3 regions of the Planctobacterium sp. AWH2_060 genome follow, and region 1 is predicted to be linked to each of the others. Evidence: predicted binding sites of a transcription regulator. Region 1 holds the regulator's gene; each other region holds the start of a gene.
The links. The regulator sigma-54, encoded in region 1, starts transcription at its own class of promoters, with help from an activator protein. The targets are predictions, from matches to a motif close to GTTGGCACGNNNNTNGNNT.
Positions count from the first base shown of each region.

Region 2: the regulator sigma-54 is predicted to act here: its motif matches at 4,986-5,004, upstream of flgA (flagellar basal body P-ring formation chaperone FlgA).
Region 3: the regulator sigma-54 is predicted to act here: its motif matches at 2,549-2,567, upstream of fliE (flagellar hook-basal body complex protein FliE).

Region 1 is NZ_JBSWTG010000001.1:4,500,267-4,510,616, reverse strand. Features, by position in the region: gene ACXAD8_RS19400 (KpsF/GutQ family sugar-phosphate isomerase) at 1-298, shown strand, start outside; gene kdsC (3-deoxy-manno-octulosonate-8-phosphatase KdsC) at 298-852, shown strand; gene lptC (LPS export ABC transporter periplasmic protein LptC) at 849-1,418, shown strand; gene lptA (lipopolysaccharide transport periplasmic protein LptA) at 1,381-1,887, shown strand; gene lptB (LPS export ABC transporter ATP-binding protein) at 1,917-2,642, shown strand; gene ACXAD8_RS19375 (RNA polymerase factor sigma-54) at 2,714-4,207, shown strand; gene hpf (ribosome hibernation promoting factor) at 4,234-4,521, shown strand; gene ptsN (PTS IIA-like nitrogen regulatory protein PtsN) at 4,538-4,981, shown strand; gene rapZ (RNase adapter RapZ) at 4,978-5,823, shown strand; gene ACXAD8_RS19355 (HPr family phosphocarrier protein) at 5,820-6,095, shown strand; gene mgtE (magnesium transporter) at 6,455-7,816, shown strand; gene ACXAD8_RS19345 (hypothetical protein) at 7,921-9,165, shown strand; gene ACXAD8_RS19340 (YHS domain-containing (seleno)protein) at 9,413-9,865, shown strand; gene arcB (aerobic respiration two-component sensor histidine kinase ArcB) at 9,909-10,350, opposite strand, start outside.
Region 2 is NZ_JBSWTG010000001.1:2,445,201-2,455,550, reverse strand. Features, by position in the region: gene smrA (DNA endonuclease SmrA) at 1-275, opposite strand, end outside; gene ACXAD8_RS10490 (transcriptional regulator) at 599-871, shown strand; gene ACXAD8_RS10485 (flagella assembly protein FlgT) at 1,083-2,234, opposite strand; gene ACXAD8_RS10480 (LPP20 family lipoprotein) at 2,515-3,009, shown strand; gene flgN (flagellar export chaperone FlgN) at 3,170-3,580, opposite strand; gene flgM (flagellar biosynthesis anti-sigma factor FlgM) at 3,593-3,928, opposite strand; gene flgA (flagellar basal body P-ring formation chaperone FlgA) at 4,168-4,878, opposite strand; gene ACXAD8_RS10460 (chemotaxis protein CheV) at 5,027-5,965, shown strand; gene ACXAD8_RS10455 (CheR family methyltransferase) at 5,972-6,796, shown strand; gene flgB (flagellar basal body rod protein FlgB) at 6,945-7,346, shown strand; gene flgC (flagellar basal body rod protein FlgC) at 7,346-7,771, shown strand; gene ACXAD8_RS10440 (FlgD immunoglobulin-like domain containing protein) at 7,781-8,707, shown strand; gene flgE (flagellar hook protein FlgE) at 8,726-10,180, shown strand; gene ACXAD8_RS10430 (flagellar basal body rod protein FlgF) at 10,302-10,350, shown strand, end outside.
Region 3 is NZ_JBSWTG010000001.1:2,359,565-2,369,914, forward strand. Features, by position in the region: gene fliG (flagellar motor switch protein FliG) at 1-469, opposite strand, end outside; gene fliF (flagellar basal-body MS-ring/collar protein FliF) at 473-2,164, opposite strand; gene fliE (flagellar hook-basal body complex protein FliE) at 2,179-2,505, opposite strand; gene ACXAD8_RS10045 (sigma-54-dependent transcriptional regulator) at 2,698-4,044, opposite strand; gene ACXAD8_RS10050 (sensor histidine kinase) at 4,041-5,186, opposite strand; gene ACXAD8_RS10055 (sigma-54 dependent transcriptional regulator) at 5,353-6,804, opposite strand; gene ACXAD8_RS10060 (flagellin N-terminal helical domain-containing protein) at 7,032-7,835, opposite strand; gene ACXAD8_RS10065 (nucleotide sugar dehydrogenase) at 8,077-9,339, shown strand; gene ACXAD8_RS10070 (Gfo/Idh/MocA family protein) at 9,339-10,280, shown strand; gene ACXAD8_RS10075 (acyltransferase) at 10,283-10,350, shown strand, end outside.

The sequences.
Region 1 (10,350 bases):
AATCACCCAAAAAAGCCTGGGCCTGGCTGGTATAGTAGATGAGCAGGGAAAACTACTTGGCGTATTTACCGATGGCGACTTGCGTAGAGTCATCGATGCCAGAAAAGACGTCCATGCCACTATTATTAACGAAGTCATGACTAAAAACTGCTACACGGCTCGCAAAGACATGCTAGTAGCAGAAGCTCTCAGCCAAATGGAAAGTCGCAACATAAGCGGACTTATAGTGGTGGACGAGGAGCAACGCCCTATTGGCGCGCTTAATATGTTAGACATGATCAAGTCAGGGGTTGTGTAATGAGTAAAGTTCAAACCCTATATGGTGACCTGCAAAAATCGCTTCTGGAGCAAATGCAACAGATAAAACTACTCGCTTGTGATGTTGATGGTGTCTTTAGTGATGGTCGTATTTACATGGGCAATCAAGGCGAAGAGCTCAAAGCCTTTCACACCAAAGACGGTTACGGCCTGAAAGCGCTAATGGCCGCCGGAGTTGAGGTTGCCATTATTACTGGTCGTAAGTCTAAGATAGTGTCCGACCGTTTTTCAGCGTTGGGGGTTAGGCATATTATTCAGGGTGAAGAGCAGAAAAAAACAGCCCTGCAAAAGTTGCAGTCTCAATTGAATATCCCGCCACAGGCCACGGCATCGATTGGCGACGATCTGCCCGACACTGGCATGTTTGAATTATCCGCAATCAAAGTAGCGCCCGCAGATGCCCACCCGACAGTGCTGGCCTTGTGTAATTATCAAACTAAGGTTTCCGGAGGATTCGGTTGCGTCAGAGAGCTATGTGATTTGATTTTATTGAGTCAGGGAAAATTACAAGGAATACTGGCGAGTAGCGTATGAGCCGCATTCATATCAGCATTGGCTTATTGTTTATTGTGTTGCTGGCGCTTTATGTCAACATGATTGCCGATGACAACACGCCGCAAGCCATTGATGACACGCCCGAAGCCTGGAATCCCAATTATCAGGCCCGCAATATGAAAAGTACTTTGTACAACGACTCTGGCAGCGTCAACCACGAGGTTTTTGCCTCTTCCATGGAACATTATGATATTTTGGGTTTTACCCTGTTTGAGAACCCGGAATACACCATTTACACCGATGAAACCGAGTCTCCCTGGCAAATAGTTGCCAAAGAAGGAACGCTATATAGCGACCAACGTATTGAACTTGAGCAAAATGTCCTTATCAAAAGCCTTAATCAGGATGATTTTGTACAAACTATCGAAACCAGCTTTGTCGAAATTGATTTGCTCAACAAGACCGCCAAATCAAATAATCCCGTCACCATAACAGGTCCGGATTTTGTGATAGAAAGCAACGGGTTAACTGTCAATCTGCTGACCCGAAAATTGGAACTAAAAGACCATGTTAAAACGATTTATCAACAACCTGTTGCCCATTAGCAGCCTGTGCGTGCTGCTTTCATTTCCGGTTTGGGCAGGCAAAGACGACTTTAAACTTCCGATTGAGGTTGATTCAAAGTCTCAGTTCGTGGATGGTAAGCGCAAAACTTCGGTATTTAAAGAAGACGTTCATGTGCGTCAGGGCACCCTGTCTATCAATGCCGACGAAGTGAGAGTGTCCGCTGAAGCGGGCAAAGGCAAAGAAATTTTTATTGCCTTGGGCAAGCCTGCTGTGTATTCGCAAACCATGGATGATGGCAGTAAGATCACTGCCAAAGCCGAAGAAATCCGCTACGTGGTCGAGTTTCGCACCTTAGAGCTAAATGGTGCTGCAGAACTTTATCAGGACACCAGTATGGTGAAAGGTGAAAAGATCAGCTTTAATTTAGAGAAAGAACAATTGATCGCAGGTAGTAACGAAGCCGATGGAAGAGTGACTACCGTTTTTCAGACCGACGATAAAAATTAACGCGCAACCCAACAAGGAAAACCATTTCAGTGCCCACGTTATACGCGAATAATCTGGCAAAATCCTATAAAAGTCGTCAGGTAGTGCGCGATGTCAGCATCGAAGTCAGCACCGGCCAGATAGTCGGCTTGCTCGGTCCTAACGGCGCAGGTAAAACCACCACCTTTTATATGATTGTGGGTCTCGTACCTTTAGACAAGGGCGAGATTTTCATCGACCAGCATCAGCTAACCCTACAACCCATGCACGTTCGCGCTCGACACGGCATTGGCTACCTGCCACAGGAATCTTCAATATTCAGAAAACTCAGTGTTTTTCAAAACCTGATGGCTATTTTGCAAATGCGCAAAGAACTGGACAATGAGCAACGGGAAGAGCTGGCAGACGAATTGCTGGATGAGTTTAATTTAAATCACATTCGACATAATTTAGGAATGAGTCTGTCCGGTGGTGAGCGGCGCAGAGTAGAAATTGCCCGCGCTTTGGCAGCCAATCCACAATTTATTTTGTTGGATGAACCCTTCGCAGGCGTTGACCCAATTTCTGTTAATGATATAAAGAAGATCATTCATCATTTGCGAGACAGAGGAATTGGGGTATTGATCACTGACCACAATGTAAGAGAAACTCTGGACGTATGTGAACAGGCCTATATTGTCAGTCATGGTCAGGTAATCGCAGAAGGCGAACCAGAAACAGTTTTAGCAAATCAGCAAGTAAGAGATGTATACCTGGGTGAGCAATTCAGGCTATAGTAACACTAACAATAATCTATTGATTGGGGCACAATTACCCTGAGCACTGGAGTCGGAAACTACCATTTTTAATGAAGCCGTCTTTACAACTAAAATTTAGCCAACAGCTAACAATGACCCCTCAATTGCAGCAAGCTATTCGCCTGCTGCAACTGTCGACGCTCGACCTGCAACAAGAAATTCAGGACGCGCTGGACGCAAACCCTCTGCTGGAAGTGGATGAAAATACCGAATCCAGTAGCGATGAAGGGCTAGAGTTATTAAAAGAGCCTAAATCAGCAGAATTGAATGGCGCCGACAGCGACAACGAATTCAGTGGTTCCGATGGCATGGACTCCAGCGATGCTCTGGAGAAAAACGACTTACCAGACGAGCTTCCCATAGACAGCACCTGGGACGAATATTACAGCGCCTCTTCAGCGCCCGCTTCATCAGGCGGAGTGGGTCCGGATGACGACCAGGTATATCAGGGCGAAACCAGCGAATCCATTCAGGACCATTTGCTGTGGCAATTGCATTTAACCCCTTTCAGTGAAACCGACGAAGCCATCGCGCTTGCGATCATCGATTCTATCGACGAATCCGGCTATCTGAGGATGTCGGTAGAAGAAATTCTCGAAAGCCTCAACGACGAAGAAATTGAACTGGACGAAGTAGAATGTGTCAGAAAACGCATTCAGCACTTCGATCCTCTGGGCTCAGGCTCACTGACTCCGCAAGAATGTTTGCTGGTTCAGTTAGGACAATACCCCAATGACACCCCCTGGTTGAAGGAAGCAAAATCACTGTTGTGCGACTTTTCCGATCTGCTGATGGCAAAGGATTTTCGCACCCTGATCAGAAAATCAAAACTGCGCGAAGAGCAGTTAAAAGAAGTGCTAAAACTGCTGCAAACCTTGAATCCTCATCCAGGTGCCACATTAAACAATAAAGAGCCAGATTATGTCATTCCTGATGTATCAGTGATGAAGAAATCCGGTCGCTGGATTGTGGAACTCAACCCCGATGCCGTGCCTAAGCTGAATATTAATCAGCAGTACGCGGCCATGAGTCGGGGCAGCAAAAACAGTGCTGATGGACAGTTTATTCGCTCACACATGCAGGAAGCCAAGTGGTTTATCAAAAGCATTGAAAGCCGCAACGAAACCTTGCTAAAAGTTGCCAATTGTATTGTGCAGCAACAACACGGTTTCTTTGAGCATGGTCCGGAAATGATGAAACCCATGGTACTCAACGACGTCGCTGAAATGGTAGATATGCACGAGTCCACAATTTCCCGTGTGACCACTCAAAAGTACATGCATACGCCACGGGGTATTTTTGAGCTTAAATACTTCTTTTCCAGTCATGTGGCCACGGAAAATGGTGGTGAGTGTTCCTCCACGGCCATCCGGGCATTGATTAAGAAATTGGTGGCAGCTGAGAATCAAGCCAAGCCACTGAGTGATAGCAAAATTGCGCAATTGTTAGCCGACCAAGGCATTATGGTAGCCCGGCGAACCATTGCAAAATACCGGGAATCACTCTCGATTCCTCCATCTAACCAACGTAAGAGTCTGTTATAGACTTCCCTACAGAAGGACGACCAATTATGCAAATAAACTTATCAGGTCATCACGTCGAAATCACCGATTCTCTTCGCGATTATGTCGATACAAAATTCACAAAGCTGGAACGACATTTTGATCACATAAACAATGTATATGTCATCTTAAACGTTGAAAAACTCAATCAAAAAGCTGAAGCAACTTTACACCTTGACGGTGGCGAGGTTTTTGCCACCTCTGAACACAGAGACATGTACGCCGCCATCGACTCCCTCATCGACAAGCTCGACAGGCAGGTAATCAAGCATAAAGAAAAGCTCAAGAGCCATTAAGGGAGTTTAATAAGGGATGGAAATCAAAGACATCCTTTCTCAGGACTGCACGCGCTGTGCAGTCCCCATCACCAGCAAAAAACGCGCATTGCAAATCATCAGCTTAGTCGCCAGCGAAAAACTCAGCGAACTGACCGAAGAAGATGTGCTGAACAGTCTGCTTTGTCGCGAAAAGATGGGCAGCACCGGCATCGGCAATGGCATTGCTATCCCCCACGGTCGGGTTGAAGGTCTGAGTAGTCCTTTGGCTATTGTACTCACCTGCTCGCCTGGTATAGAATTTGACGCAATCGACAATCAACCTGTTGATATATTTTTTGCGATTTTGGTACCCGTTGAGCAAACCGAGGGGCACTTGCAAACTCTCGCCCGTATAGCTCAAAAACTCAGTGACAAAGAGGTCACCAAAGTAATTCGCAATTGCCATTCAGACAACGCATTATATGAAGCACTGGTATGAAACTAATTGTGATCAGCGGACGGTCCGGCTCAGGAAAGTCTGTGGTATTGAGGGCACTGGAAGATCTTGGTTATTATTGTGTAGATAACCTTCCGGTTAGCATGTTACCAACACTGACCCACGCGGTTGTCAGTGAATACGACCAGATTGCCGTCAGTATCGACGTGCGAAACTTGCCTAAAGATCCCGAGCAGCTCACTGAAAATCTCGATTTTCTGCCCAATAAAACGGATCTCACCATCATCTACCTGGATGCCAGTGATGATATTCTGGTGAAACGCTACAGCGAAACCCGTCGTCTGCATCCGTTGTCTAAAAACAATATTTCCCTGGCAGATGCCATCGTTAAGGAACGAGAGTTATTGGTTCCGATCTACGAAAGAGCAGACCTGCATATTGATACCGATAAACTGTCGATTCATCAATTGGCCGAGCTGGTGCGGGAACGAATTTTAGGTAAGAAGTCCTCACGCCTGGTGCTGGTATTTGAGTCCTTTGGCTTTAAAAATGGTATTCCGAAAGACGCAGACTATGTTTTTGATGTTCGCTTTTTACCCAACCCACACTGGATACCAGAACTCAAACCCTATTCAGGAAAAGACGCGCCGGTAGCACAGTACCTGACAGCACAGCCCATAGTAAATAAAGTGGTTGGACAGTTCCAAAACCTGATAGAAACCTGGCTACCCCACCTTGAAAGAAACAACCGCAGTTATGTTACTGTCGCCATAGGCTGTACCGGTGGTCAGCACCGCTCAGTGTTTATTGCCGAAACGCTGGCCAACTATTTTTCAGTTTCCCACCCTGACGTACAAATCAGACACCGAGATCTGGACGAGTGAATAAAGCAGAACGAACGCTAACCATCACCAATAAATTAGGTCTTCACGCCAGAGCCGCCACCGAATTGGTGAAGCTGGCCGCATCATTTTCCGCGACCATTATGCTGCATAAAGATGGCAAAAGTGCCTCTGCCGACAGCGTATTGGGATTGATGATGTTGGAAGGCTCACAAAACAAACAAGTGAAAGTCATTTGTGAAGGCGCTGATGCTGAACCAGCATTAGAAGCCGTATCAGCTCTGTTTTCCGCCCGCTTTAACGAAGCTGAGTAGTGTTTCACAATATTTAAACCTGGATTGTGATTTGTTTCATTAGTAGATATCCAGCAGCCACTTATTGCTATAAACTATAATAAACGAACAATACCAATGACCTGAGTATACAGAACGCTAATCTGTATAGGACCGTCAGGTTGTTAATGGAAATCAGTTCATCGTATAAATAAGGAGTGTCGATTAGTGCCGGGAACACCTTACCTAAATCTGCAAACTAACGATTTAGCCGGGATCGGTACAGCTTTCTACACCCTTATCACAGCTCTCAATTGCGCATCTAAGTTTCCATTTATCCAGCCAGCTCACTTTCACAGGGCAACCATTAAGCTGACTCTTATCTTCAAAGGAGCGTGCTAATGGAACAAAACAAACTGGAACAGGAATATGTAACCACGCAACTGGATGCCATTAACGATGCCCTCAGTAATGGCTTGTTTGTGCACGTACGCAAAATGCTGCACAGCATTCCCCCGGCGGATGTGGCACTACTGCTTGAATCCACCCCGGTGCGCAATCGTTCGCTGCTGTGGAAACTCATCGACACCGACTATCACGGCGACGTTTTAGAAGAACTGTCTGAAGATGTGCGTAATGGCATCATGCGGGAAATGGTGCCCGAAAAGCTTGCCGATGCACTGGAAGACATGGACACCGACGACCTTGCAGAAATGCTGCATGGTCTGCCAGACAGAATGGTTCAGGATGTCCTTGAGTCGATGGACAGCATGGACAGAGCCCGTGCTGAGCAAGCTTTGTCTTATGGTGAAGGTACTGCGGGATTCATCATGAATACCGACACCATCACTCTGCGTCCGGAAGTCAGTGTAGAAGTTATCCTGCGCTACCTGAGATTAAAACAAGAGCTGCCACCCGACACTGACATGCTGTACGTCACCAATCGCTATGATCGTTTGATTGGTACAGTGCCGCTAACCAGCCTGATCACTGCGGCCCCGGAGATCAGTGTTGAAGAAATCATGGAAGAAGAGCCCGAGGTTATCAAAGTAGACCTGGACGAAACCGAAGTGGCCAAGTTGTTCGAACGCCACAACTGGTTATCGGCTCCCGTGGTGGATGCCAATCACCAATTAGTTGGCCGTATTACCATTGATGACGTGGTTGATATCATCCGTGAAGATGCCGAACACTCGATGATGAGTATGGCAGGTCTGGAAGACGAAGAAGATACCTTTGCACCAGTACTGAAAAGTACCCAACGCCGCTCCATCTGGTTAGGCGTAAACCTGTTTACGGCATTAATGGCCGCCATGGTGAGCGATTTATTCGAGGCCACCTTAAGCCAGTTGGCAGTACTGGCTATTCTCAATACTATCGTACCCAGCATGGGTGGCGTTGCCGGGAACCAAACCCTTACCCTGGTTATTCGCGGTATGGCGCTGGGCCATGTCAGCGCCTCTAACTCCCGCTGGTTGATTAGCAAAGAACTCGCCATTGGATTCTTAAACGGTGTAATTTGGGCGGTACTGATTGCCTCTGTCGTAGCAGTCTGGAAACAAGACTATATGTTAGGTCTGGTGATCGCCTTTGCGATGCTGGTGAATATGATCGCCGCTGGTTTGTCTGGCGTTATTCTTCCCATTGTAATGAAAAAGCTGAAAATCGATCCCGCCTTAGCAGGCAGTGTTATTCTCACCACCATTACCGATGTGGTGGGTATCTTTGCATTTTTGGGCACTGCTACCTGGTTACTGCTGTAATCAAATTAAAGCATCAAAAAAGGACTTTTTTTTACACTGCCACTTTACATAGGTAACTTTAATGACCATATTTAACCTAATTAGTCTGAATTGGGTTGAATGTCATGCTTGGTAAAAATAGACCTCAGAATCCGCGTCCTCCCACGCGAGAAGAAACCGCCAGCAAAATGCTGCGTAAGGCCGGAGTTGAAAACCCTGACCTGCGCAACATGACACGTAATGTGACGCTAAGTCGAATAGAGAATTTCGACAAAAATACGCTAAAACCGGCCAATCTTACTGATACACGCAAGAACAGCATTTTACAAAGTCACCACGTGAATAACCCAGATGTCGGAAATGCTTCGCGTAAGAATTTGATGGATGAGATAAAAAACTTTGACCGCTCTAAACTAAAAGCCAAACAACCCGAACAACGCTATATAGTCTCGCCTCATAATGACGTCAGAAATCTAATGAATAATTCTCGAGGAATGGGCGTACATGCGCTGTCCCAGAATTTACCTATGGTCAGGCCCGTATTTAAAGATGACAATCAACGCAAAGCCTTTCACACTCTGGCGAATCAAAAGCTGAGTGGCTTTGGAAGTGTAAATAACCTGAATGATGAGCAACGGCGAGAACACAATACCTATTCCCAACTAAAAGATTGGTCACATAAAGACAATGCCATGATGAATTTTGAAAGTGCGGACACCAAACGTTCCCATCCTATCGTTTACGTGCAAGGTCATGGTTCGCCAGGAACCGACAGTATTTCATCAGATTCACATGAAAAGGCTAGCTACAGCTCAGTGGCTCGCATGTTGGACAACATGAAACTCCCCAAAGTCAGTCAGTTAAGAGCCAACTCCTGCCACAGTGGAACCGAACACAATTTAAAAATGATTGCCGAACCGAAAGAGAAATTTCGCCAGCAAACCATGGAGCAAAGTGCAGGTAAATGGGAAAACACCTTTGCCGGAAAGTTACAAGGACAAATGGATACCTCTCATCAACAAACGGGACAAAGTTATAAACAACGTTATGAAGCCAACAAAGCCGCTGTTGACAAAATAATGGGCCGAGAGCTGGGAAAATGGGGCAAAGTTAAAGCCTTCTTCGGTGGCGATAACCTTACTCAAAAGCGAAAAGACGTCATTGATAAAGTGACAACACGTCACAACCGCGTAGTAGGTTACATGGGACCAACAACCCAGGGCCCTGTTAATTCCACAAGTCGCGATAACCTGGGACGAACCCAGGACAACCAACAACACATGGCAGTCGCCCTGGGAGCCCAATATGAACACAGGTTTAAAAGAAGCCAGGTAAAGCGCACCGGCCCCAGTGTTCCCGCAAAAAAATAAACCGTTTTTGTAGTATTGCGAATTCGGATCATTACGACCAGTTGTAATTGCCGACCATGTCTTCACCGACTTGCCTTCTTAGGCTCGGCTTTATTGTAAGTCTGACTTCAGTCAGACAGTACGCTCAAATTAAAAGTCATTACAGAAATAAATTTCAAACCAAAACGCTCTAACTCATAACCCAAAAGTCAGAAATTATCCCAATACACCTGAGGTCTTGTTGTCTTTAAACCACAGGAATACAAAAATGACCCGTTTAGTTTCTACACTGTTTGCAGTTTTCTTCAGCTTAAATACCCTGGCAGGGATTGATACCCAAACCGACGCCAACGGCGTGATTTTGGCAGGGCATGACGCCGTAGCTTATTTCACCGACAACAAACCCGTTATGGGTAAGGCTGAATTTACTTCCGTTTACCAGGGGGCTATATATCGCTTCCGCTCGGAAGAGAACCGCGACACTTTTAATGGCAACCCCGCCAAATATGCTCCAGCTTATGGCGGCTATTGCTCAACCGGCACCAGCTTCGGTAAAAAGTTTGAGGTTAATGGCAAAGCCTTCAAAATTGTCGATGGACAATTGTTCGTTAATAAAAACGAAGAAATCCATGAGTTTTGGCTAAAAGACGTTTCCGGGAATATAGTCAAAGCCGATAACAACTGGCCTGAAATTAAGGACGTTCCTGCGGACCAGCTATAATAGCCTGCAATGACTCCCCGCTGCTCAGCGGGGAGTTTTGTTTTTAGTCGATATCATTATCCTGCGCTGCCATCCAGTCTTTGAGTTTGAATAAATCGTGCTCATAGGCCTGTTGCAATTCTTCTACCCAATCATAGACATTTTGCCACCAGGCTGGATGGTCGCCCTGTTGGATTTTATTGGCAATTTTTTGCACTGCTGACAGTCCCACAGATCCTGCAGCACCTTTGATTTTATGGGCGTGGCTACAGACTTCTGATTTTTCCTTAGCACTCAAGCTCAGTTGCAACAGTTCCAGATAGTTCGGCATCATTTGCTCAAATACCGTCAGGCTGTTCTGCATCATATCGATACCAATGGTATCCAGAAGCATCTCCAGCAATTCCATATCCAGCGCAGCATGTAAGTGTTTGTCAGGCGTTACACCTGGCTCTGGCAACGCCGCCTGAGCTTGTTGCGGTTCGCTTTCGGCAAATAACTGGTTA
Region 2 (10,350 bases), 2.1 Mb from region 1:
AGTGCATACTTACCAAGGCGCAGGTTTTTATATACCAGATCTTGTACCCCGTCCTGTTTAAAGTGGATGGGATCATTGAGAGGCAGAGGATCGATATCAGCTAGTGTCAGATAGTTCTTACTGAGGCTCTGCTCGTTTTTGATGGCTTCTCTGCGCAACTGTCTCGCCAGTTCTGAGCCATCTTTTCTCTGTAAAAACACTTTGTCGTCAGTTTTAAGCTGTTTTACATCTGCTACTTCTGCGAAAAATGCACTGAAGTCTTCTTCAACCGTCATCACATCACCTGGTTCTGCTTCTTCACTAAGCCTGTTGCTCTTTGCAATACGAAATTTATACCGAAAAGTTCAACGCGCTCTAATCTATATATGAACTAATTGAGGCCCTTCAAGGTTCAGTCTGCTGTGGATATGTGGGGAATTGGAGCGGAGACAATACGGAAATATAGGTAGGTAAAAAAAATATCCACTTTGTGTTGTCATTTTTATAGAATTTGGTTAACGTGCGCGGTAAGTGACTTTATCTGAATATGAAAGTATTTCAGGTAAAAAGATTTTATTGAACAATCTGATAACTCAATATGAGGAAGTAGTAATAGAACATGGCCATTAAAAGTACAGATGTGTTACATATTGAGCGTTCCGAAGTGCTAAGGGGGCTGCGTCTGGAAAGTAGCTATACTCAACAGCAGATCGCAGACAAATTAGGCATCAGCCGTGAGAAAGTGGTAGCGGTGGAAAATTGCCACATTAAGTCAATGTTGGCATTGGAACTGGATATAGTAAAAAATTGGTGGGAGTTGTGTCGTCCCAGAGCAGACATTCAAACTCAAAAGCAGTTTGTTCGTTTAATGAAAAGGGAGTTGAGTATATAAAGGTCTCATGACTATATTTTGACTACGCAATGTAGACAGAATTATTGTGAAAAGCTGTAAAAATGGCGTCCCCACCGCGACTCGAACGCAGATCTAAAACTTAGGAGGTTCTTGTTTTATCCGGTTAAACTATGGGGACGCACTTGCTTTGGCTAATATGTTTAATCAAAGCTGAAATAATTATTACCCATCACAATCTGCTTTAAAACCCCTATCTCCTGACGACGAAATCGTTTGGTTGAATATTCGCCAGAGGAGTGCCGTCAGAAACTCGGAGTAATGATGAATCATAAAAGACTTCCGTTACAGTCACTTTTGAAGGGTGAATAGAGTATTGGAAATGCGGCATACCGGAAGGAGAGAAAAACTGTCTCATCTGGAAAACGGCAAGTTCATCACCTTTTTGTACTCCTTGTTTGGTGCCAAGGTTAACCGACAAACTATTATTGTTAATTGCGATAATTCTGCCGTAGGTGGGTTTGCAGGCGATAAGGTTGTCAACGTCAGCCGTTAACTCTCGTAGCAATTCTTCTGTTACCTTTCCAAATGATGATTGCCATAAGGTTTTGCTATTCGTTTCCAGCGTTTTGTGGCTGTCAAATTCCCACACCGAGGAGGTGCGATAGATCTTGTCCAGTAATATGTCGCCTTTAGTGCCATCGATTAATAAAAAGCGAATGGCCAGGTTGCGTTCCGGGTGCCTGGTTTCCCAAAATTTTGCCACATCTAAATAGGTTTGCTCAGTGGAATCCAGGCTAATTTCAACTATGTCACCAATCAGTACATACTGTGCATTAGACTCTGCTGACAACAACATAGATTGGGTTTTTAAATCATGTGCTTGTGGGAAAAAGGAGTAGGGCTCTATTTGGCTGATAAGTGCCCGTTGAGAAAAAGTGTCAAAGCTGGTTTTTAGGCGCTCAGAAATGGGACCTGAGAAGTTATTAAGACCTCCGATAGCGGCTTGTCGAAACGCACTGATGTGCAATTTACTGGTAACAATGCTCTTTTTGTAATCTGAGGCACTGCACTGGTCTCGCTGGGGGAAAATATCCGCTCTAATTGCCACTTCAATATAGTCATCGAAATAATGCTCGCTGATCAACTCTACACTGGCAACTTCTCCAATGGCCCGGATCTCCAGCCGGTCATTTTGCAATAAGCCATCAGTCATTTCCTGAACACTGCGAACTGAAGCGCCGGCAAACAAAAGTGCTTGCCTGATGGCCTCATGAGTGGCCTGCTGTCGCGCCAGCTCTTTGTTGTCATTGTGAATAACCGCCTGACCAGAAGCCTCAAACCAGGCGGAATGAGCGCTCATCGAGAGCAGTGTGATGGCACACAATAATATAAATTTGTACATGGCAACCTCATTCTGAACCATTTCAGATCTTTGCTCAGGAAGTAGATCAGTTTCTTTTTTAGTGTCAAAAAACCGCTGCTACCTAGACAAAAACGATTGTTATGCCATGTGTTAGCAGGATGTATACCATTGTTGTTATACAAATCAGGATAATTTAGCTGAGCTGGCAGAAAACTTGCTTTGTGTTGTTATCAAAAATTCAATGTCAATATTTTAACTGTCATTGATAGCAATAGTGTCGGCTGATTAATCCGGCTGAGCAATACTTAGGTGAGTTATTATGCGTAAATTAGTTAACAGGCTTGATCAGGTACTGGTAGTTGGTGCACTGGCCTTTGGTATTTCTGGATGCAAATCACTGGAAGCCATTTACTACGATGACAAACAGGTAGAGTGGGAGTATGTGCAGCCTGAATCTTATCCGGTATTGACAGCTGTGGGATACGCGCCCATCAGTTCTCAAATGGGCGGTAATGATTCCGTCAAAATGCTGATGGCCATCAAAGCGTCGAAGTTGGATGCCTACAAAGAGTTAGCAGAACAAGTGTATGGACAGCGAATTGATACCGAACAGTCACTAGCGAACCTGGTGTTGAGGGATAATGATTTAAAAGCTTCAGTTGAAGGTGTTATTCGCGGGGCCGAGGTGGTCAAATCCTATCCGGTCGGTGATGATGTTTACGCCACCGAGCTTTCTCTGGATTTCCAGAAAGTTTACGACATTTACCTGTCAACGGCGCGACCAAGAAAGGTTAAAGAAGTGATTTATTATTAATCACCTTCATTCCTTGAAAAGTATTCCATTTTAAAAGCCTCCTGTTTTGGAGGTTTTTTTTGGGGTTGTATTCAGAGATCGAGTTTATTACTGACGAATGTGCTAGATAACTAATTAGGCATTGTTGGAATACAAAAAAGAACTAAGAAAAGATAAGGGATTAAGCTTTCACGCCGCTGCCCAGCATTCCGCCCTGGGTTTTACCTTTGTTGGTGTAGGTCATGGATTCTTTATTGCGCGTTGCCAGCATAACATTGCGCAAATGCTGTAAGCGGATCTGGTTTTTCTCGACGGCCAGCGCATTAACATCGGTCTGATGTTGGCATTGTAATAACAGGGCTTTGCCGTTTTCAGCTAACTGCTGTTGTTCTTCTGAAAGTCCACCAGATGATGATTTTTCTGATTTTAACAGCTGATCATTCTCAGCGATTTTTTCCAGAAGCTCTGACTTCTCATTAACCAATGTCAGCAGACCATCAGCATTACGGGCAACAATTAATTCCAGCTCGTCGTCAAGCTTTTCTTTCAGAGCCTGCAGCAATGAAATTTGTTGTGTAAGTGCTTTAGTCATGTCTGACATTCATTAGCCTTTAGATAAACCAAACAGCTCAGACTCGGCTTTAGAGATCTTAGAAGCCAATTGCTCTGCGTCGATCTTATATGAACCGTTTTGAATTGCTGCTTTAAGTTTGTCAACTTTGTCCTGGTTTACAGGTGCATCACTGCCTTTCTTTTGCACATTTGCAAGCTGTTGCGCAGACTGAGTCAAGGACACTGAATCCTGACGCGGAGTCGCAGCAGCAGTGTTTGCCTGTTGTGCTGTATTTGCATTCTGGCCTTGTTGAGTCTGCTGCTGGTTGAGTCGTTGACTCTCCAACTGCGGTTTCTGGCCAGCACCGTTTACATTGTTAATAGCCATGATTAAATTCCAATACTTTTGATACCCTCAGTTAGTGTATCGGCATTGACACAGTTAACTTTAATAAAAATCCTACAATATCGCTTTTTTTTTGTGCATCGGATATCAATGATTTAAGTGTAATCCATGAGCACCAAAAAGTCTCTACAAAATCAATAACTTCATGGGGTCAGAGTTGTTGAAAGCAAACTGCAAATCTGCAAGTTTCAACAACTCTGACCCCATGAAAAAGAGACGAATCAGATATGCACCTTAACTTCGTTGACATTAGCGACTTGTGCTTCAATTTGTTTCTTGGAGCGGCGATTTTTCACTGATATAGTATCGCCAATGTTACCGTCCTGAAGCGCTATGCCGCTGGTTTTAATTTCCAGACCGCTCAGTTTAGCGGTAATTACTATAGCATCGCCTTTACAGACAAAGCATAACATGTTTGCTGTAACCGGGCTGCCATCACGCGTCCGGCGTTTTAATCTGGCTCCGATAACTTGGCTTTTATCGCTAAATGTGCCGCCACGTAAACGGCGTTTATCAATCTTCTCGATAGTTAAATTACTTTCTGTTAGCAGAGTACCAGGTGAAATCGTGTCTGACACAACAACCACTTCCTGCATTTCAGTAACCTGTGCACTCATGTAGTAAAACCAGCCGTTGCTGGGGCAACTGATTTTCACTGTGATATTGGATTGCTGCAAAGACTGTGTACTGCTACTAGCAACCAGATCAACAGGGCAAACTGGTATGTGTACTCGCTCATCGACGTCGCGGATCGTTATCTCGACATCATTGATGTTTTCTACGTCAGCGTTTTGATAAACGTAAATTTCAGCGGTCTCTTTGACCAGGTCATGCATTAAATGTTTTTCTTGCGCAGCCGCTATATTGGTTGTTATAAACCATCCCACTAGGGAAAGTTTTAGAGTTTTCTTGATGTTGGCGAAATTTTTCATGTTCACTTTCTTCCAATTTGGCTATGCTTAAAGACAATTTCTAAAAACATTAGACAGCGTCAAAAAAATAACGCTGTGCGGATAAATTTCAATCACGTGATTTAGATAATCAAATATCGTGCCTGATTGGATTAATTAGAGGTGCTATATGGCGGGAATTTTAGATTCTGTAAACCAACGAACTCAGCTGGTGGGTCAAAATCGACTTGAGTTACTGCTGTTCAAGTTGAATAACCGGCAACGCTACGGCATAAACGTATTTAAAGTAAGAGAAGTACTGCAATGCCCGCCACTCACTTCGATGCCAAAACTCAATGCGCTGGTGCGCGGTGTGGCGCACATTCGGGGGCAAACCATTTCTGTTATTGATATGAGCATGGCCACTGGCGGCAGAAAAATTGAAGATATCAAAAACAGCTTTATTGTCATTGCAGAATATAACCGTTCTGTTCAGGGCTTTTTGGTGGGATCAGTAGAACGCATCATTAACATCAACTGGGAAGCGATATTACCACCGCCAGAAGGTGCGGGAAAAGCGAGCTATTTAACAGCTGTAACAGAGGTTGATGGTGAGCTGATTGAAATTCTCGATGTGGAAAAAATACTCAATGAGATAGCCCCGGCCAGAGAAGTGGTTAGAGATGACATGGTGGAAGAATTGGCCAAGCACGATGCCAGTCTGGATAACAAAATTATTTTTATCGCCGACGATTCTTCTGTAGCACGCAGTCAGGTTAAGAAGGCGTTGTCGTCTCTTGGCCTTGAGATTGAAGCGGCAAAAGATGGTCGCGAAGCCCTTGAGCGATTAAAAGAGATTGCATCTGAAACCGGCGATGTTACCGACAAAGTTGGGGTCATTGTCAGTGATATTGAAATGCCTGAGATGGATGGCTATACCCTGACAGCTGAAATTAAAAGTACGCCGGAGTTGGCCAAGTTACATGTTGTGTTGCACACATCTTTAAGTGGGGTGTTCAACCAGGCCATGGTTAAGAAAGTTGGGGCTGATGATTTTATCGCAAAATTTCACCCAGATGAATTGGCCACTGCAGTTAAAAAATGGCTGGATAAATCTGCTACGGAATAATGGTCGGTGGTAAATAAAACCTTAAGTGAAGACGATTATACGCTATTCAGTGAGTTTCTGGAGCGCTGTTGCGGCATCGTTTTGGGCCCCAATAAGCAGTATCTGGTGCGTAGTCGTCTGGCACCATTAATGCGCAAATATGAAGAGCCGTCTCTCAGTCAGGTGGTTAATGATATTATTAATGGTCGCAATCGCGGTTTACGCGATGATGCGATTGATGCCATGACCACCAATGAAACCCTGTGGTTCAGGGATCGCTATCCATTTGAACTGCTCAATAAAGAGCTGTTTGCTAAATTTGCTGATAATCGCCAGCCAATAAAGATATGGTGCGCTGCTGCGTCATCTGGACAGGAGCCATACTCAATCGCGATGGCGGCGGCAGAATATCAAAAACAAAACAGTCGGTTTCCAGGCGTGCAGATAACTGGAACAGATTTGTCTACAGAAATGCTAAAGAAATGCAAAGACGCCACTTATGATAACCTTTCGTTGTCGCGAGGCTTATCCGATGAACGCAAACGCCATTTTTTTGAAGACACGCCAGAAGGCAATAAGCGCATCAAGCCGGAAATAACCCGGATGGTCAATTTCCGTCAACTCAATCTGTTGGACAGCTATGCAAATCTTGGCCGCTTCGATATGGTGTTTTGCCGCAATGTGTTGATTTACTTCGCACCGGAAGTAAAGAGTGCCATTTTACAAAAGATTGCCACGGTACTGAATAAAGATGGTGTACTGTTCTTGGGTGCGTCTGAATCCATGGCGGGGCTCTCTTCTGATTTTAACATGATCCGCTGCAACCCCGGACTTTACTATACCCGCAAGTGATCCGGTACAGCTATTGATTGGCTGAGTAAACAGCTAAATGCAACTGACTCAGTTCAGTATTCCGAAATAAATATCTTCATAATCTCATTTTTGGCATGTGCCTTGCTTTGACTTCACCGTAAGTTTTTTGACGCTGTGGAGAAAAATCATGGCCATCAGTTTAGACAAGTTAACCGCATTGCATCATCGCGCTGTGTCTGTTCGGCAGGATCGGATGGAGCTGATCGCCGGTAATCTGGCGAATCAAAATACGCCTGGTTATAAGGCCCGCGATATTAATTTTCAGGAAGCTATGAAAAGTGCATCGTACGAACAACGCATGCATTTGAACCGTACTTCCAGTGGGCACATCGAAGGCCAGATGCAAAGTGACCGCTTGATCACCTTTCGGGTACCTACACAACCTGATACCGGCGATGGCAACACAGTTGAAGCGCAGATTGAAAAGAACTCTTTCCTGGATAATGGCCTGCGTTATCAGGCCAGTCTGCAGTTCTTGGATGGCAAGTTTAAAGGTATGAAAAAAGCACTGACCGGAGGGCAGCAATAATGAGTTTATTTAATGTCATGGATATTGCATCCTCAGGCATGCATGCAGAAGGTATCCGTTTAAATACCACCGCCAGTAATGTGGCTAATGCTAACAGCGTCAGTTCCTCGTACGGCGAGACCTATAAGGCCAGACATGCGGTGTTTGCCGCCGAGATGAAAAACGCCACTGACGCACAATCGCCTCTTGGGACAAAAGTTAATGTTCTCGGTGTAGTGGAAAGTCAAAAGCCACTGCAAATGGAATATTCACCGAATCACCCCATGGCCAACGAAGATGGCTACATATTTAAACCCAACGTCAATGTTGTGGAATCCATGGCGGATATGTTATCCGCATCTAAAGCTTATGAAGCGAATGTTCAGGTGGCAGATACCACAAAACGTATCTTTCGTCGGGTCATGATGCTGGGACAGGGTCGATAGGAGAATAATATGGACGCTATCAGTGACAGAATATTGAATGATGGTCTCTATTGGCAGGAAGAAAGTGTTCCTGTTGCCGATCCAAACGCCAATTCTCAATTAACTCAGGAAGACTTCTTTTCATTGTTAACAGAACAACTGGCGATGCAGGATCCCACCAAACCGGTAGATAACGACCAGATGGTGGCGCAGATGACCAGTTTTACTATGGCTGACAGTTTATCGCAGCTAAACGATAAATTTGATGAGTTTGCTGCTTCCATGAATTCCAATCAGGCCTTACAGGCAACCAGTTTGATTGGACAAACCGTGTTAACCGAATCCAGTGTAGGTACTACCTGGCAGGATGGCGCTGTTAGTGGTGCCATTATCGCTGATGCGCCTGTAGAGGACATGAAAATTCAGATCCTTAACGAGTACGGCGAGGTTGTACGGGAAATTGACGGCGGCAATCACGATGCCGGGGCAATCTCCTTTGGTTGGGATGGCACTGACGCTGATGGTAATCACATGCCACGCGGAAAATACAAAGTAGAAGCTACGGGCACGGTTGATGGCTTGAACACGCAACTGAATGTGCAGATGAATGCCCAGGTGACCGGAACAGCGGTTGCCGCTGAAAATGTTAAAGATATGAAAATCATCATAGAAGATAACATTGGCCAAGTGTTGCGCACCATTGATGTGGGTAGCCAACAGGCAGGTAATATCGAGTTTGGCTGGGACGGTACTGACGACGCAGGCAATATCCTGCCGCCCGGATCCTACAAAATAAAAATAGAGGGTGAGGTGAATGGTCAAACAGAATCTATCCCTTATGGAATTAATCGAAGAGTTGAAAGCGTCAGCCTGGCAGGTGCCGGTACATCTGGCGTGGTACTCAATCTGGCGGGTGATGAGAGTATCCGCCTATCAGATATTATAAATGTCGGCTAATTAACAGGAGAACGAGCAATGTCATTTAATATAGCCCTGAGTGGTGTCGCTGCCGCTCAAAAAGATCTGGATACCACGGCAAACAACATTGCCAATGTTAACACCGTGGGATTCAAAGAATCACGTGCCGAATTTGGTGATGTATTTGCATCGTCTCTACTCGGCGGCGGTCGTACTAAAGTGGGGGACGGTGTAGTGACACAAGAAGTTGCCCAACAGTTTAGCCAGGGGAGCTTGCAGTTTACTAACACTGCGCTGGATTTGGCGATAACGGGTAACGGCTTTTTTGTTACTGTACCGGATATTGCATCTCAGGATTTTACCTATACCCGAGCAGGTCAGTTTAAACTGGATGAAGATAACTTTGTGGTTAACTCTCAAGGTGACAACCTGTTAGGCTTCCCGGTTAATAGTGATGGTACATCATCTTCTATCGCGCTGAGTACTGCCGAACCGGTACAAATACCTGATTCATCTGGTAATCCATCGCCCACGTCAGAGGTCGATTTAAGAATGAACCTGCCAGCGGGTGATCCGGCACTTGATCCAAATGATTTTAATCCCAACGACACGAACACCTACAACGCTTCCACATCAATAACGGTATATGATTCACTAGGTGAATCCCATATTCAGACTTTTTATTTCATCAAAGATGAAAACGCGGCTGGTAATGAATGGTTAGTTGTCACATCTGTGGATGGTGAATTTTACGACTACACCAACCCGGATGGAACAGTACCCGCTGATCCAACTGGCCCAAATGCTGGACCTGTAGCAGGTGTTGATCAGAATTATGTTGGATTTGGTCAAACCTTGACCGGACCCAACGACACACCAGGAACCACCGGTGTTTGGGGAACAAGACTTGTTTTTAATTCCAGCGGTGACTTCACTGAGATACAGGCCGCAGATGGCAGTTCTTTGCCAACAGGGACGGCAGGTGATATTTTGTTACCAACTACAGTTCAACTGACAGGACTGACTTCTGGGGCTGATACTGCTCAAACACTAGCAATCAACTTCAATTTAGATACTAACGGAATTGGCGATAACGAACCCACCCAATTTGCGTCTTCTTTTGAAGTGACCTCGCTGGAACAGGATGGTTTGCCCGTTGGCCGATTAACCGGTATTGATATCGGTCCTGATGGTCTGGTACGTGCCACCTTCTCTAATGGTACATCAGAGCCCATCAGCCGTATTGCGTTAGCGCGCTTTTCTAACGAACAGGGACTGACCCAAAACGGTAACGCTTCCTGGAAAGAGAGTATCTTGTCCGGCGAAGCCCTGGCCGGTGAGGCTACCACTGGTACTTTCGGTGATATCAATTCTTCAGCTTTGGAGCAATCCAACGTGAATCTGACAACCGAGTTGATTGATATGATCATTGCTCAACGAAACTTCCAGGCCAACTCTCGAGCCCTGGAAATCAACAATGCACTGAATCAAACCATTTTGGGTATCCGATAAGAAATCTATGGTTTCTCGTTTAAGGCCACTTTTCAGTGGCCTTTCTTTTTCCTTCTAATCGTTCTCATGGCACGAATCCTGCTTTTATTCTGTTAAGTTAATAACAGGTCAAATAACTGTCATGGATAAAATGCTTTATATTGCCGCGCAAGGTGCTTCACAAGACCTTC
Region 3 (10,350 bases), 2.1 Mb from region 1:
ACATGATTTCAGCAGATTGCTCTGGATCCAGATAGGCTAATACGATGGTCTGGATCTGCGGGTGTTCATTACGGATAATACCCGCGACCTGTTTGGAATCCATCCATTTCAATGAATCCAGACCTTTAGCTCCACCGCCCACCAGTATCTGGTCTATCAGATTAGCGGCTTTGTCTTCACCTAAGGCAGCTGTCAGGGCTTTCTTCACAAAGTCATGACTGTGGAAACCGATAGTACTGAAGTTTTGAATCTCTTCGATAAAATGCTTGTGCACCGCTGTAATCTTACCCTGGGTCATATCATCCATGGTGGCCATAGCCTGACCCAGCTTTTGCACCTGCTTGGGTTCCATGTGTTTCAGGATTTGCGCCGCATCTTCCTCGGAGAGACTGAGAAGCAAAATTGCAGCCTTCTCAACCCCTTCCAGTTTACCTACGTCGTAGCCAATTTCTTCTGCTTCTTCTGCCATAATTTATTCGTCCAGCATCAACCAGCTACGCACCACCTGCGCAGACAGTTCTGGTTCATTAGCGACCAATGCACGTACTGCTTTGAGCACATCTTCATCTTTATGCAGGTCTGGCAACATCAAGGAACCATCTGCGGCAAAGCCTACTGCATCTTCATCAAACTCCTGAGTTAACATAGTGATGGTTTCATCACCCAAGTCAAGACTTTGATCTACATTGAACTCTTCTTGTTCAGTGGTATCTTCTGGGTAAATCAGACGTTTCAGCATCGGACGAACGATAGCCAGAATCAATACAATGATAATTAAGCCACCCATAATCAATTTTAGTGCACGCATTGCCCAAGGCTGTTCCCATAACGGAATTTCTTTTTCCAGACCGGTATCAATGCGACTAAATGGAATGGTAACCACTTCTAATGAATCGCCACGGGTGACATCAAAACCAATACCGCCCTGCAACAGACGACGCAGATTTAAAAGCTCTTGCTGTGAGCGCGGCTCACTGGTTTCGTTACCCTCAGCATCGGTAGACTGCTTGTAATCTACAGCCACTGAAACACTCAAACGACGGATCACACCAGTCTGTTGCTTGGTGTGGCTAATGGTGGTGTCCAGTTCAAAATTACGTGTGGCTTCTTTATGAGTTCTGCCTGGTGAAGTTCTGGTGGAATTTGCACCGGCATTGTTCTGTGGAATATTGGCATCCAGCGGAGGCTGGTTGGTCAATGCACCGGGTACACCGGCAATCACGCTGCCGACGCTGTTCTCTTCGACTGTCATCTCACTGCGCACGGCGGGTAAATCTGGGTTATAACGCTTTTGGGTTTGCTCAGTGGAAGTAAAATCCATGCTGACATCCACCTGAGAGGTGTAGTTGCCCAGCCCTAAAACCGGGATCAAAATTGAATCTATTTTACCCTGATATTCCGCTTCACGCTGCTTTACAATTTCAAACTCTTTTCTGGAACGTGCCGAAATAGAATCTTGTGAGCCAGAATTTAACAAGCGGCCATTACTGTCAGTAACGGTTACACGGTCAGGGTCAATGGTTTCTACGGCTGACGCCACCATATCCACAATAGCATCGACTTCTTCGCTATTTAAAATGGCACCGCGACGCATAGTAATAACAACGGTAGCACTGCCACGAGATTGTTTACGGGCAAATACATTTTCTCGAGGCATCGCCAATAAAACTTTGGCTTTACTTACGTTGGCCATGTCTTCAATGGTACGGGCGATTTGCTGCTCGCGGGCATGTTTCAGGCGCTCTTTTTCGACCCGTTGGCTGACACCAAACCCCATGTCCTGCATGATAATGTCTGTACCAGAATCCGGAGCCTGAGACAGTCCCTGTCTGGCCAGAGACAACTTAATGGCCTCATATTGGTCTTCTGGTACCAAAATAGTGTTGCCTTCCAATTGATAGGGGATTTGAGCAACATCTAAATGATCCAGAGTCTGGATCAGCTCATCAGTGGGAAGTTTAGCCAGCGGACGATAATCAGGCTCTTGTGCCCAAATCACGATGAAGATGGCAATTGCCACACATATCACCAAGGCCACCACCAGGATAATCTGGCGCAACATATCAACGCTGCCCAATGCATCCATAAAGCCGGATTTCTGTTCTGCCGATTCCATGTCCAGGTTATCGCCTGGTACGGTTAAGTCTGTAGTTGCGTCAGCCATTTGTTATTGCTCCGTTATACCGGCATTTGCATGATTTGCTTATAAGCTTCCATTACTTTGTTGCGCACCTGAACGGTCGCCTCAAAAGCAATGCCTGATTTCTCTTTGGCCACCATGACATCCGCCAGGCTTAATGTGGTATCACCCATTTCAAACCGGTTGGCCAACTCTTTGCCATGCAGCTGCATTTCATTAACACCATTGATGGCTGAACTGAGCATGTCGGCAAAGTTTTCACGGGAAGGATTGGTTTGCAAGTCTACAGAGGGCGTCAGCTCAGTTTTCGTTTGAGCCGCCAGCATTTGCATTTCTCTGTATAAGGAATCTGCTTTGATATCCATCACTCTCTCCAGGAATCTGTCACTTTGACAATTTCCCTTTTTAAAGCAATGATGATGCCAATAATGTTTTATTGTTATTTAACAGTAGGTTAAGCGTTGAGACAGATGATTTTGACAGTACTACAGGCATGGCAAAACCGCCAGTGACAGAAAAATGTCACCGGAAGTTTAGATATGTAAATAGGTGTTTTATTAAGCCGGAAGGTCGATACCCATTTCCCGCATTTTTGCCAGTTTATAGCGCAAGGTTCTGGGACTAATCCCCAATTTTTCGGCTACATCCTTGCGCTTGCCATTGCAGGAAATCAGCATTTCCAGAATGATTTGATTTTCCTGTTGTTTAAGTTCCTGTCCCAATAAGTCGCTATTTTGCGGCTCTGGCTCTACCGAAGAAGCCAGTTCCATGTTGTGGACATGATTGTCCAGCATCAGTTCGTGCTCAGTGATGAGATTTCCGTCACATAATATTAATGCTCTTTGAATTACATTCTCCAGTTCCCTGACATTTCCCGGCCAGGGGTGCTGCAAAAGCTTTTGCCTGGCGGTAAAACTGATATCCGGTATGCGATATCCCTGACGTAGCGCGTGTCGCTCCACCAGGTGCTCAGCCAAGGGGACAATATCTCCAACTCGCTCATTGAGCGGTATCCAGTGCAGCGGAAAGACATTCAAGCGATAATAGAGATCTTCCCTGAACTGACCGTTTTGCACCGCCTGCATCAGGTCCCGGTTACTGGTGGCAATCACACGCACATCCAGTTTAATGGTTTTGCGACTGCCCAGGCGCTCTACTTCCCGCTCCTGCAGTACCCGCAATAGCTTGGCCTGTAACCCCAAATCCATTTCTGTCACTTCATCCAGCATAATGGTGCCTTGCTGGGCTTGCTCAAATTTACCTATAGAGGTTTGTAACGCGCCGGTAAAGGCCCCCTTTTCATATCCGAATAAGGTGGCTTCCAACATGTTCTCAGGAATGGCAGCACAATTAATGGCCACAAAAGGACCGTCGGCTCTGCTACTCTGTTCGTGAATATACCGCCCAAGCACTTCTTTACCCGAACCACTTGGCCCTAAAACCATCACGGTTGCATCTGTTTTCGCCACTCGCTGTGCCAGTTGCAACAATCGTTGACTCGCTTCATCACCCACCACGGGTTTGAAACCATCCTCGGATTGCGCCGGAGCATAGCGGGCAATCAGGTTTAACAACACATCTGGCTCAAAGGGTTTAGCGATATAGTCCGTTGCCCCGGATTGCATCGCAGTCACAGCATCATCTATTTGAGCATAGGCTGTCATTAATATGACGGGAAGATTTGGAAACTTATTTCTGACCACCTGCAACAGTTGAATACCAGACATACCGGTCATTTGAATATCGCTGACAATCAAATCCACTTTAACCTCATTAATGCGGGAGATAGCCGATTTAGCGCAATCACATACAACGACTTTATAACCACCCAATTCCAGGGTGTCATAAAGTGCTTCCCGCAATCCCTGGTCGTCTTCCACCAGCATTACACATTTCTGGTTCATGCGAATTCTCCTGTCGTATTTACGGGTGTCGTTGTCTCTGATTGTCTTGATTGAACTTCATCGCTTTCACTGGTTTTAACAAACAGTGTTACCGGGAAGCGCAGCGTAAAGCAGGCTCCGCCTTCAATATTATTGCTCACTTTTACCTGCCCTTTGTGGCTTGTCATGACTGCCCGCACCACCGCCAAACCTAGCCCTGTGCCCTGAGTCCGAGTGGTATAAAAAGGTTCAAATATCTTTTCTGGTTCTTTGCCTGAGATACCTGGGCCGTTATCTGAAACCAACAACTCCAGCCAGGAGTCATTTTGGTTAAGCTTGATATCAATTTGGGTTGCTCCCAGGGATTGGGCATTTTGCAATAAGTTGTTTATGGCACCCGAAATGGCGGTTGGATTGCCATGGAGCACACAATTACCAATCGATGCCTCAAAATTAATCTTGAAAGGCTGCTCTGGTTTTTCTTCCACAGAGTCACGCGCTAGTTGTCTACAAAGGGCTATGAGATCAACTTTTTCAATAATGGCTTCGCTACCACTTTTAGCAAACAGCAACATATCGTTAATCTGCTTTTCCAGGTCCTTAAGGCGGGTAACAAGCTTTTCACTGAATCTTATCTGTTTAGCGTCTGCTAGCCCGGTGGACTGCAAGTTTCTGGCATAGAGTAAAGCTGCCGAAAGCGGAGTTCGTAATTGATGCGCCAGAGAGGCCATCATTTTGCCCAACGAACTTAAGCGATGCATGTGACTGACTTTCGCTTGTAACGCCCGGGTTTCTGTCAGGTCAGTTAAGTGAATCAATTGCCCGGGTATCCCAGAGATTTTAGATATGGAAAACTTTACCTTACGCCCACTGACCAATGAGACTTCAAGGCCATCATCTTTTTGAGGTACGAAATAATGACGAATAACTTCGCGCCATGGCATGGCGTGAATATCTTTCTGAAAGAGCTTCCTGGCGGCTTTATTTGCCAACTCTACAGCGCCCATGCGATTGATAAACACAATTCCGGCAGGGATAGCCTGAAAGGCCGCGCGTAATTCATCAGACAGGCAAGCACCAGAATCAGTTAATGATTCAAAGCTTAAAGCGCCGGCCTGACCGGACTGTGGAATATAACCTGACTGAATGTTGTTCACCTGCATGTCAAAAAAAAGTCATTAAAAAACATGACCATGCAATGCACAGGTTGTGCCAACTATTAATCAGTTTTAAATCAGAAGCTTAGAGGAGGTATAAAATTATTTTAAGCAGTGAGAAAGGTTAATGATGGAGTCAATTTCTTGTCAATATAGCGAAGCAGCCTGGTTTTCAGAGCTGCTTGGCAATATTGTATTTGCGCATTTTTTCCACCAGGGTTGTGCGCCGCATACCTAAAAATTCAGCAGAGCGGGCCACCACCCAGTCGTGCTGATCCAAGGCTTGGGTTATCATATTCACTTCAAGATCCGACAAGTATTCTTTCAGGTTTACCCCTTCAGCCGGTAAATCAGGATCGGTAAATCGCCCGTTTTCGTTAGTAGCATCCATTGCGTCTTCTTCGTCGTAGTCCTCACCATCATCGCTGAACAAACTATTCAGAGCTTCGCGCTCTAACAATTCTTCGGGATACTCAGGATTAAACTCTTCAACAGAAATGTGTTGATACTTAATGGGGAGATCTTTGACGTCCACTACCTGATTAGGACAAAGAATAGTGAGTCGTTCTACCAAATTGGACAGCTCGCGTACGTTACCTGCCCACTTATGCTCCATCAGTGAAGCCAGGGCCTCTTCGGTAAACTTAATACTTTTATTAGCTTCGTTTTCGAAGCGGGATACCAGCTCTTGCATTAACAGTGGTATATCTTCTTTTCTTTCTCTGAGTGCAGGACTATCGATCGGGAAAACATTTAATCGATAAAACAAGTCTTCACGAAACTTGCCAGCTTCAATCATATCTTCCAGATTGCGATGGGTGGCTGCAACAATGCGAACATTACATGGTATCGGCTTGGTACCGCCAACCCTTTCGTAGGTTCTTTCCTGTAATACACGAAGTAGCTTAACCTGCATCTGCAGTGGCATATCACCTATTTCATCCAAAAACAGCGTGCCACCTTCGGCCAACTCAAAACGCCCCTTTCGAGCGCTAACGGCGCCAGTAAAGGCACCTTTTTCGTGACCGAATAATTCACTTTCCAATAGTTCGCCTGGGATTGCACCACAGTTAACAGGAATAAAAGGACCGTCTTTACGTTGTGATAAAAAATGAACGTTTCTGGCTACCACTTCTTTACCTGTGCCGGACTCTCCCAGTACAAGTACATTGGCATCAGTAGGAGCAACTTGTTCTATCATACGACGCACATTCTGAATTTCCTGGCTTTTACCCACCAGACTTCTGAATAATTTAGTTTTTTGGGTGCTTTTATTTTGCCCCGGCTTACGGCGCACGTATTCCTGACAACGATGTAATAACTTAGTCAAAACAGGATAAGTAATGGGTTCTTCCAATAAGCCCATAACATTAGGAATAGACACCAGCTTTTCTGAATTGCCTACTGCGATAAAAGGAAAAGCGGGAAATTTTTCAATAACATCGGAAGCCAGCTCGCCAGCATCACCATCGATCAGTACAGCATCTAATGCCGCTTCGCGTTTCAACGTTGCTATTGCCTGTTCAAAACTGGCAGTCTCAGCTTGATCACCTAAAAAGCTGATCACGGTGGAAAGATTATTTCGTCTGGACTCTTGCGAACTTATAACCAGAATGCGACTCATTGAAAATCCGTAATACCGATAATGTTATTATTGCTTTTTGCTTAGTTTGCTTCTGATCGCGAAGACTTTCAAGTAAGTAGATGAAATATCTACATTATAAGTAACAAAATAAACAAAAAGACGTATAAAAAGCATACCCGCATGGTATTTCTGGGGCTATAAGACATAAGTATGAAAAAGGCGCTGAACGCGCCTTTATGAATTTTGGATAGTAAACCAACCGATGGTTACCCCAGTAGGGATAGTACCTGGCTTTGTTGCTGGTTAGATTGTGCCTGCACCGCAATATTAGCCTGACTCAGAATGTTGTTCGCTGCAAGGTCAGCTGTTGCCTGAGCAAAGTCCGTATCCTGAATCCGACTGCGCGCAGCGGCTTCGTTTACGGTTGATTCAGTTAACTGACGGGCGGTACTTTCAAAACGATTTTGAATCGCACCAAACTCAGCTCTGTTGCTACCTACGGTTTCAACAGCGTCATCTGCAGAATCTAACGCCGCTTGAGCACCAGGCTGAGTACTGATATCTGCACTTAAAATACCAGACAACGCACTGCCTAAATCCCGGGTGTTTACACCGATAGTCTGACCTGCCTGAGATCCCGACTGAAAATTAATGGTACTGTCAGCAGTAAATAGCTGGTTGCCATTAAAGTCAGTATTCTCCAGGGTACTACGGATATTATCCTGCAGTTGTGTGACTTCTTGCTGCAATGCGCTGCGATCTGCATCGGTCAATAAGCCATTGCCCGCCTGAATCGACAGTTCTCGGATACGATTAACATCATTGGTGACTCCGGATAATGCCGCATCGCCAACCTGTGCTAATGAAATACCATCATAAACATTGTTTAACGCCTGCTGGGTACCGCCAATCTCGCTAGTGAGACGGTCAATAATCTGCTGTGCCGCCGCACCATCAGACGCACTATTAATCTGACGACCACTGGCCAGACGCTCTAAAAGATTGTTTTGTCGCTCCTGCACCTGCTGTAATATCGAGTTGCCGGAATTATTTGAGACTATGCCTACCATACATACCTCCTATACCTCACCATTAAGCATAGCAGAAAATGCTCATATGTTAACCACATTTATTGTGAAAGGGTTATCAATTTAAACATCACTGCAACAGAACGACATAAATAGATGTTGAATCAGTAAATTTCTTAATTTACGCCTAACTAGACTAATTTCAGGCAGAATAATAAAATCAGGCTAAAGAACAACAAAATCATGTCGTTACACAAATGGTGGTAAGCATGAAAATAAATAAATGAAAAAAGATAAAATTGCTATTATCGGTCTCGGGTATGTCGGCCTACCACTTGCTGTAGCTTTTGCTGAAAAGTATTCCGTAACTGGTTTCGATACATCCTCCAGACGCATCAAAGAGCTTGCATCGGGTTTCGATAGAAACAGAGAATTTTCTGAAGCAGCTCTAAATACAAGTTCTCTGACTTTTAGTCAAAACCCTTCTGACCTGGCAACCTCGAACATATACATTGTAACCGTTCCAACCCCCATATATTCTGACCACAAACCTGACCTGACGTTTCTGAAACAAGCATCGATACAGGTAGCGAAATATCTACAAAAAGGGGACATGGTGATTTTTGAGTCTACGGTGTACCCAGGCGTTACTGAAGACGAGTGTTTACCTCTCTTAGAGGAACACTCACAACTCAGTGTTAATGTTGATTTTGGTTTGGGTTACAGTCCAGAGCGGATTAATCCGGGTGACAAAAACAGAAACCTTACAAATATCACCAAAGTCACATCTGGCTCAAACCAGTACTGGGCAAAACGAATTGATGCAATCTACAAAGATATTATAGCTGCTGGTACTCATTTGGCCCCGTCGATCAAAGTAGCAGAGGCTGCGAAAGTGATCGAAAACACTCAAAGAGATCTTAATATTGCGTTAGTAAACCAGCTGGCCCAACTATTCTCCATATTAGAAATAGACACAAAATCAGTACTTGATGCAGCTAAGACAAAATGGAATTTTTTGCCGTTTCACCCCGGTTTGGTAGGAGGTCATTGCATAGGTGTTGATCCATATTATTTGTGCCACAAAGCGGAAACGGTAGGATATATACCCGACATTATATTAGCAGGTAGACGACTGAATGATGGTATGGGAGTGTATGTGGCGCAACAGATAATCAAAGCAATGAGTAAGCGAAAAATAACTCTGCACACAGCCAAGGTCCTTGTCCTGGGGGTAACGTTCAAGGAAAACTGCCCCGACATCAGGAATTCTAAAGTGATAGATATGGTGAAAGAACTAGAAAATTATGCCTGCTCAGTTTCAATATATGATCCTCTTGCCGATAAAGAAGATGTGCAATCAAAATTCAACTTGTCCGTTTTGGAAAAAACAGAGGATGCAACGTTTGATGCACTGGTATTAGCGGTTCCTCATGAAGAGCTGATACAGAATATTGATGAATACGTTAACACTCTCAGATCAAACTGTTTGATATATGATCTTAAGGGGGTGTTACCACAAAAATATACCGCAATGAGGTTGTAATGAAGAAATTTGCATTGATTGGTGCTGCAGGATATGTGGCCCCCCGACATATGAAGGCCATCAAAGAAACGGGCAATCAACTCGTTGCTTGCTTAGATCCAAATGATAGTGTTGGAGTTATTGACTCATACTTTCCGGAAGCATCTTTTTTCACTGAATTTGAGCGGTTTGACCGTCATATAGATAAGCGAAAACGCAATGAAGATGGTGTAGATATGATATCTATCTGCTCTCCAAATTACTTACACGATTCCCATGTTCGCTTTGGGTTGCGTTCTGACTGCGATGTAATATGCGAAAAACCATTAGTGCTAAACCCATGGAATATTGACGCATTACAAGAAATCGAAAAAGAGACAGGTAAGCAGGTTAGCACTATTTTGCAGTTGCGATTACATCCCAGCGTCATTGCGCTTAAACAAAAATTGGCAGCCACAAAACCAAACAAAAAACTCGATGTAGATTTAACATATATTACTTCCAGAGGTCAGTGGTATCATCGTTCATGGAAAGGTAATTTAGATAAGTCTGGTGGCATTGCCACCAATATCGGGGTGCATTTTTTTGATTTATTGCACCATTTATTCGGTCAAGTTCAAGACTGTCAATTGCATATCTCAACCCCAACAACAGCTGCAGGATATCTGGAGTTCGAATTGGCTAGAGTTAGATGGTTTTTGTCTATTGATGTGAACTCATTACCCGCTGAAATTAGATTAAAAGGGCAACGTACATACAGAAGCCTTCAGTTGAATAATGAAGAGTTCGAGTTCTCTGGAGGTTTTACTGACTTGCACACTGAAAGCTACAAGCAAATTTTAAAAGGGGCAAGGTTTACGTTAGAAGACAACCGTGTAGCAATTGAAACCGTTGCCAAAATTCGCAATATGCAGTGCTCCAATAACCAGCAATTTACTCATCCCTTTGCAGAAAACGGATAACAATGACATACCAATCTCATGAAAGCGCCATAATTGATAAAGGGGCTGTAATTGGCAGCGGTACAAAAAT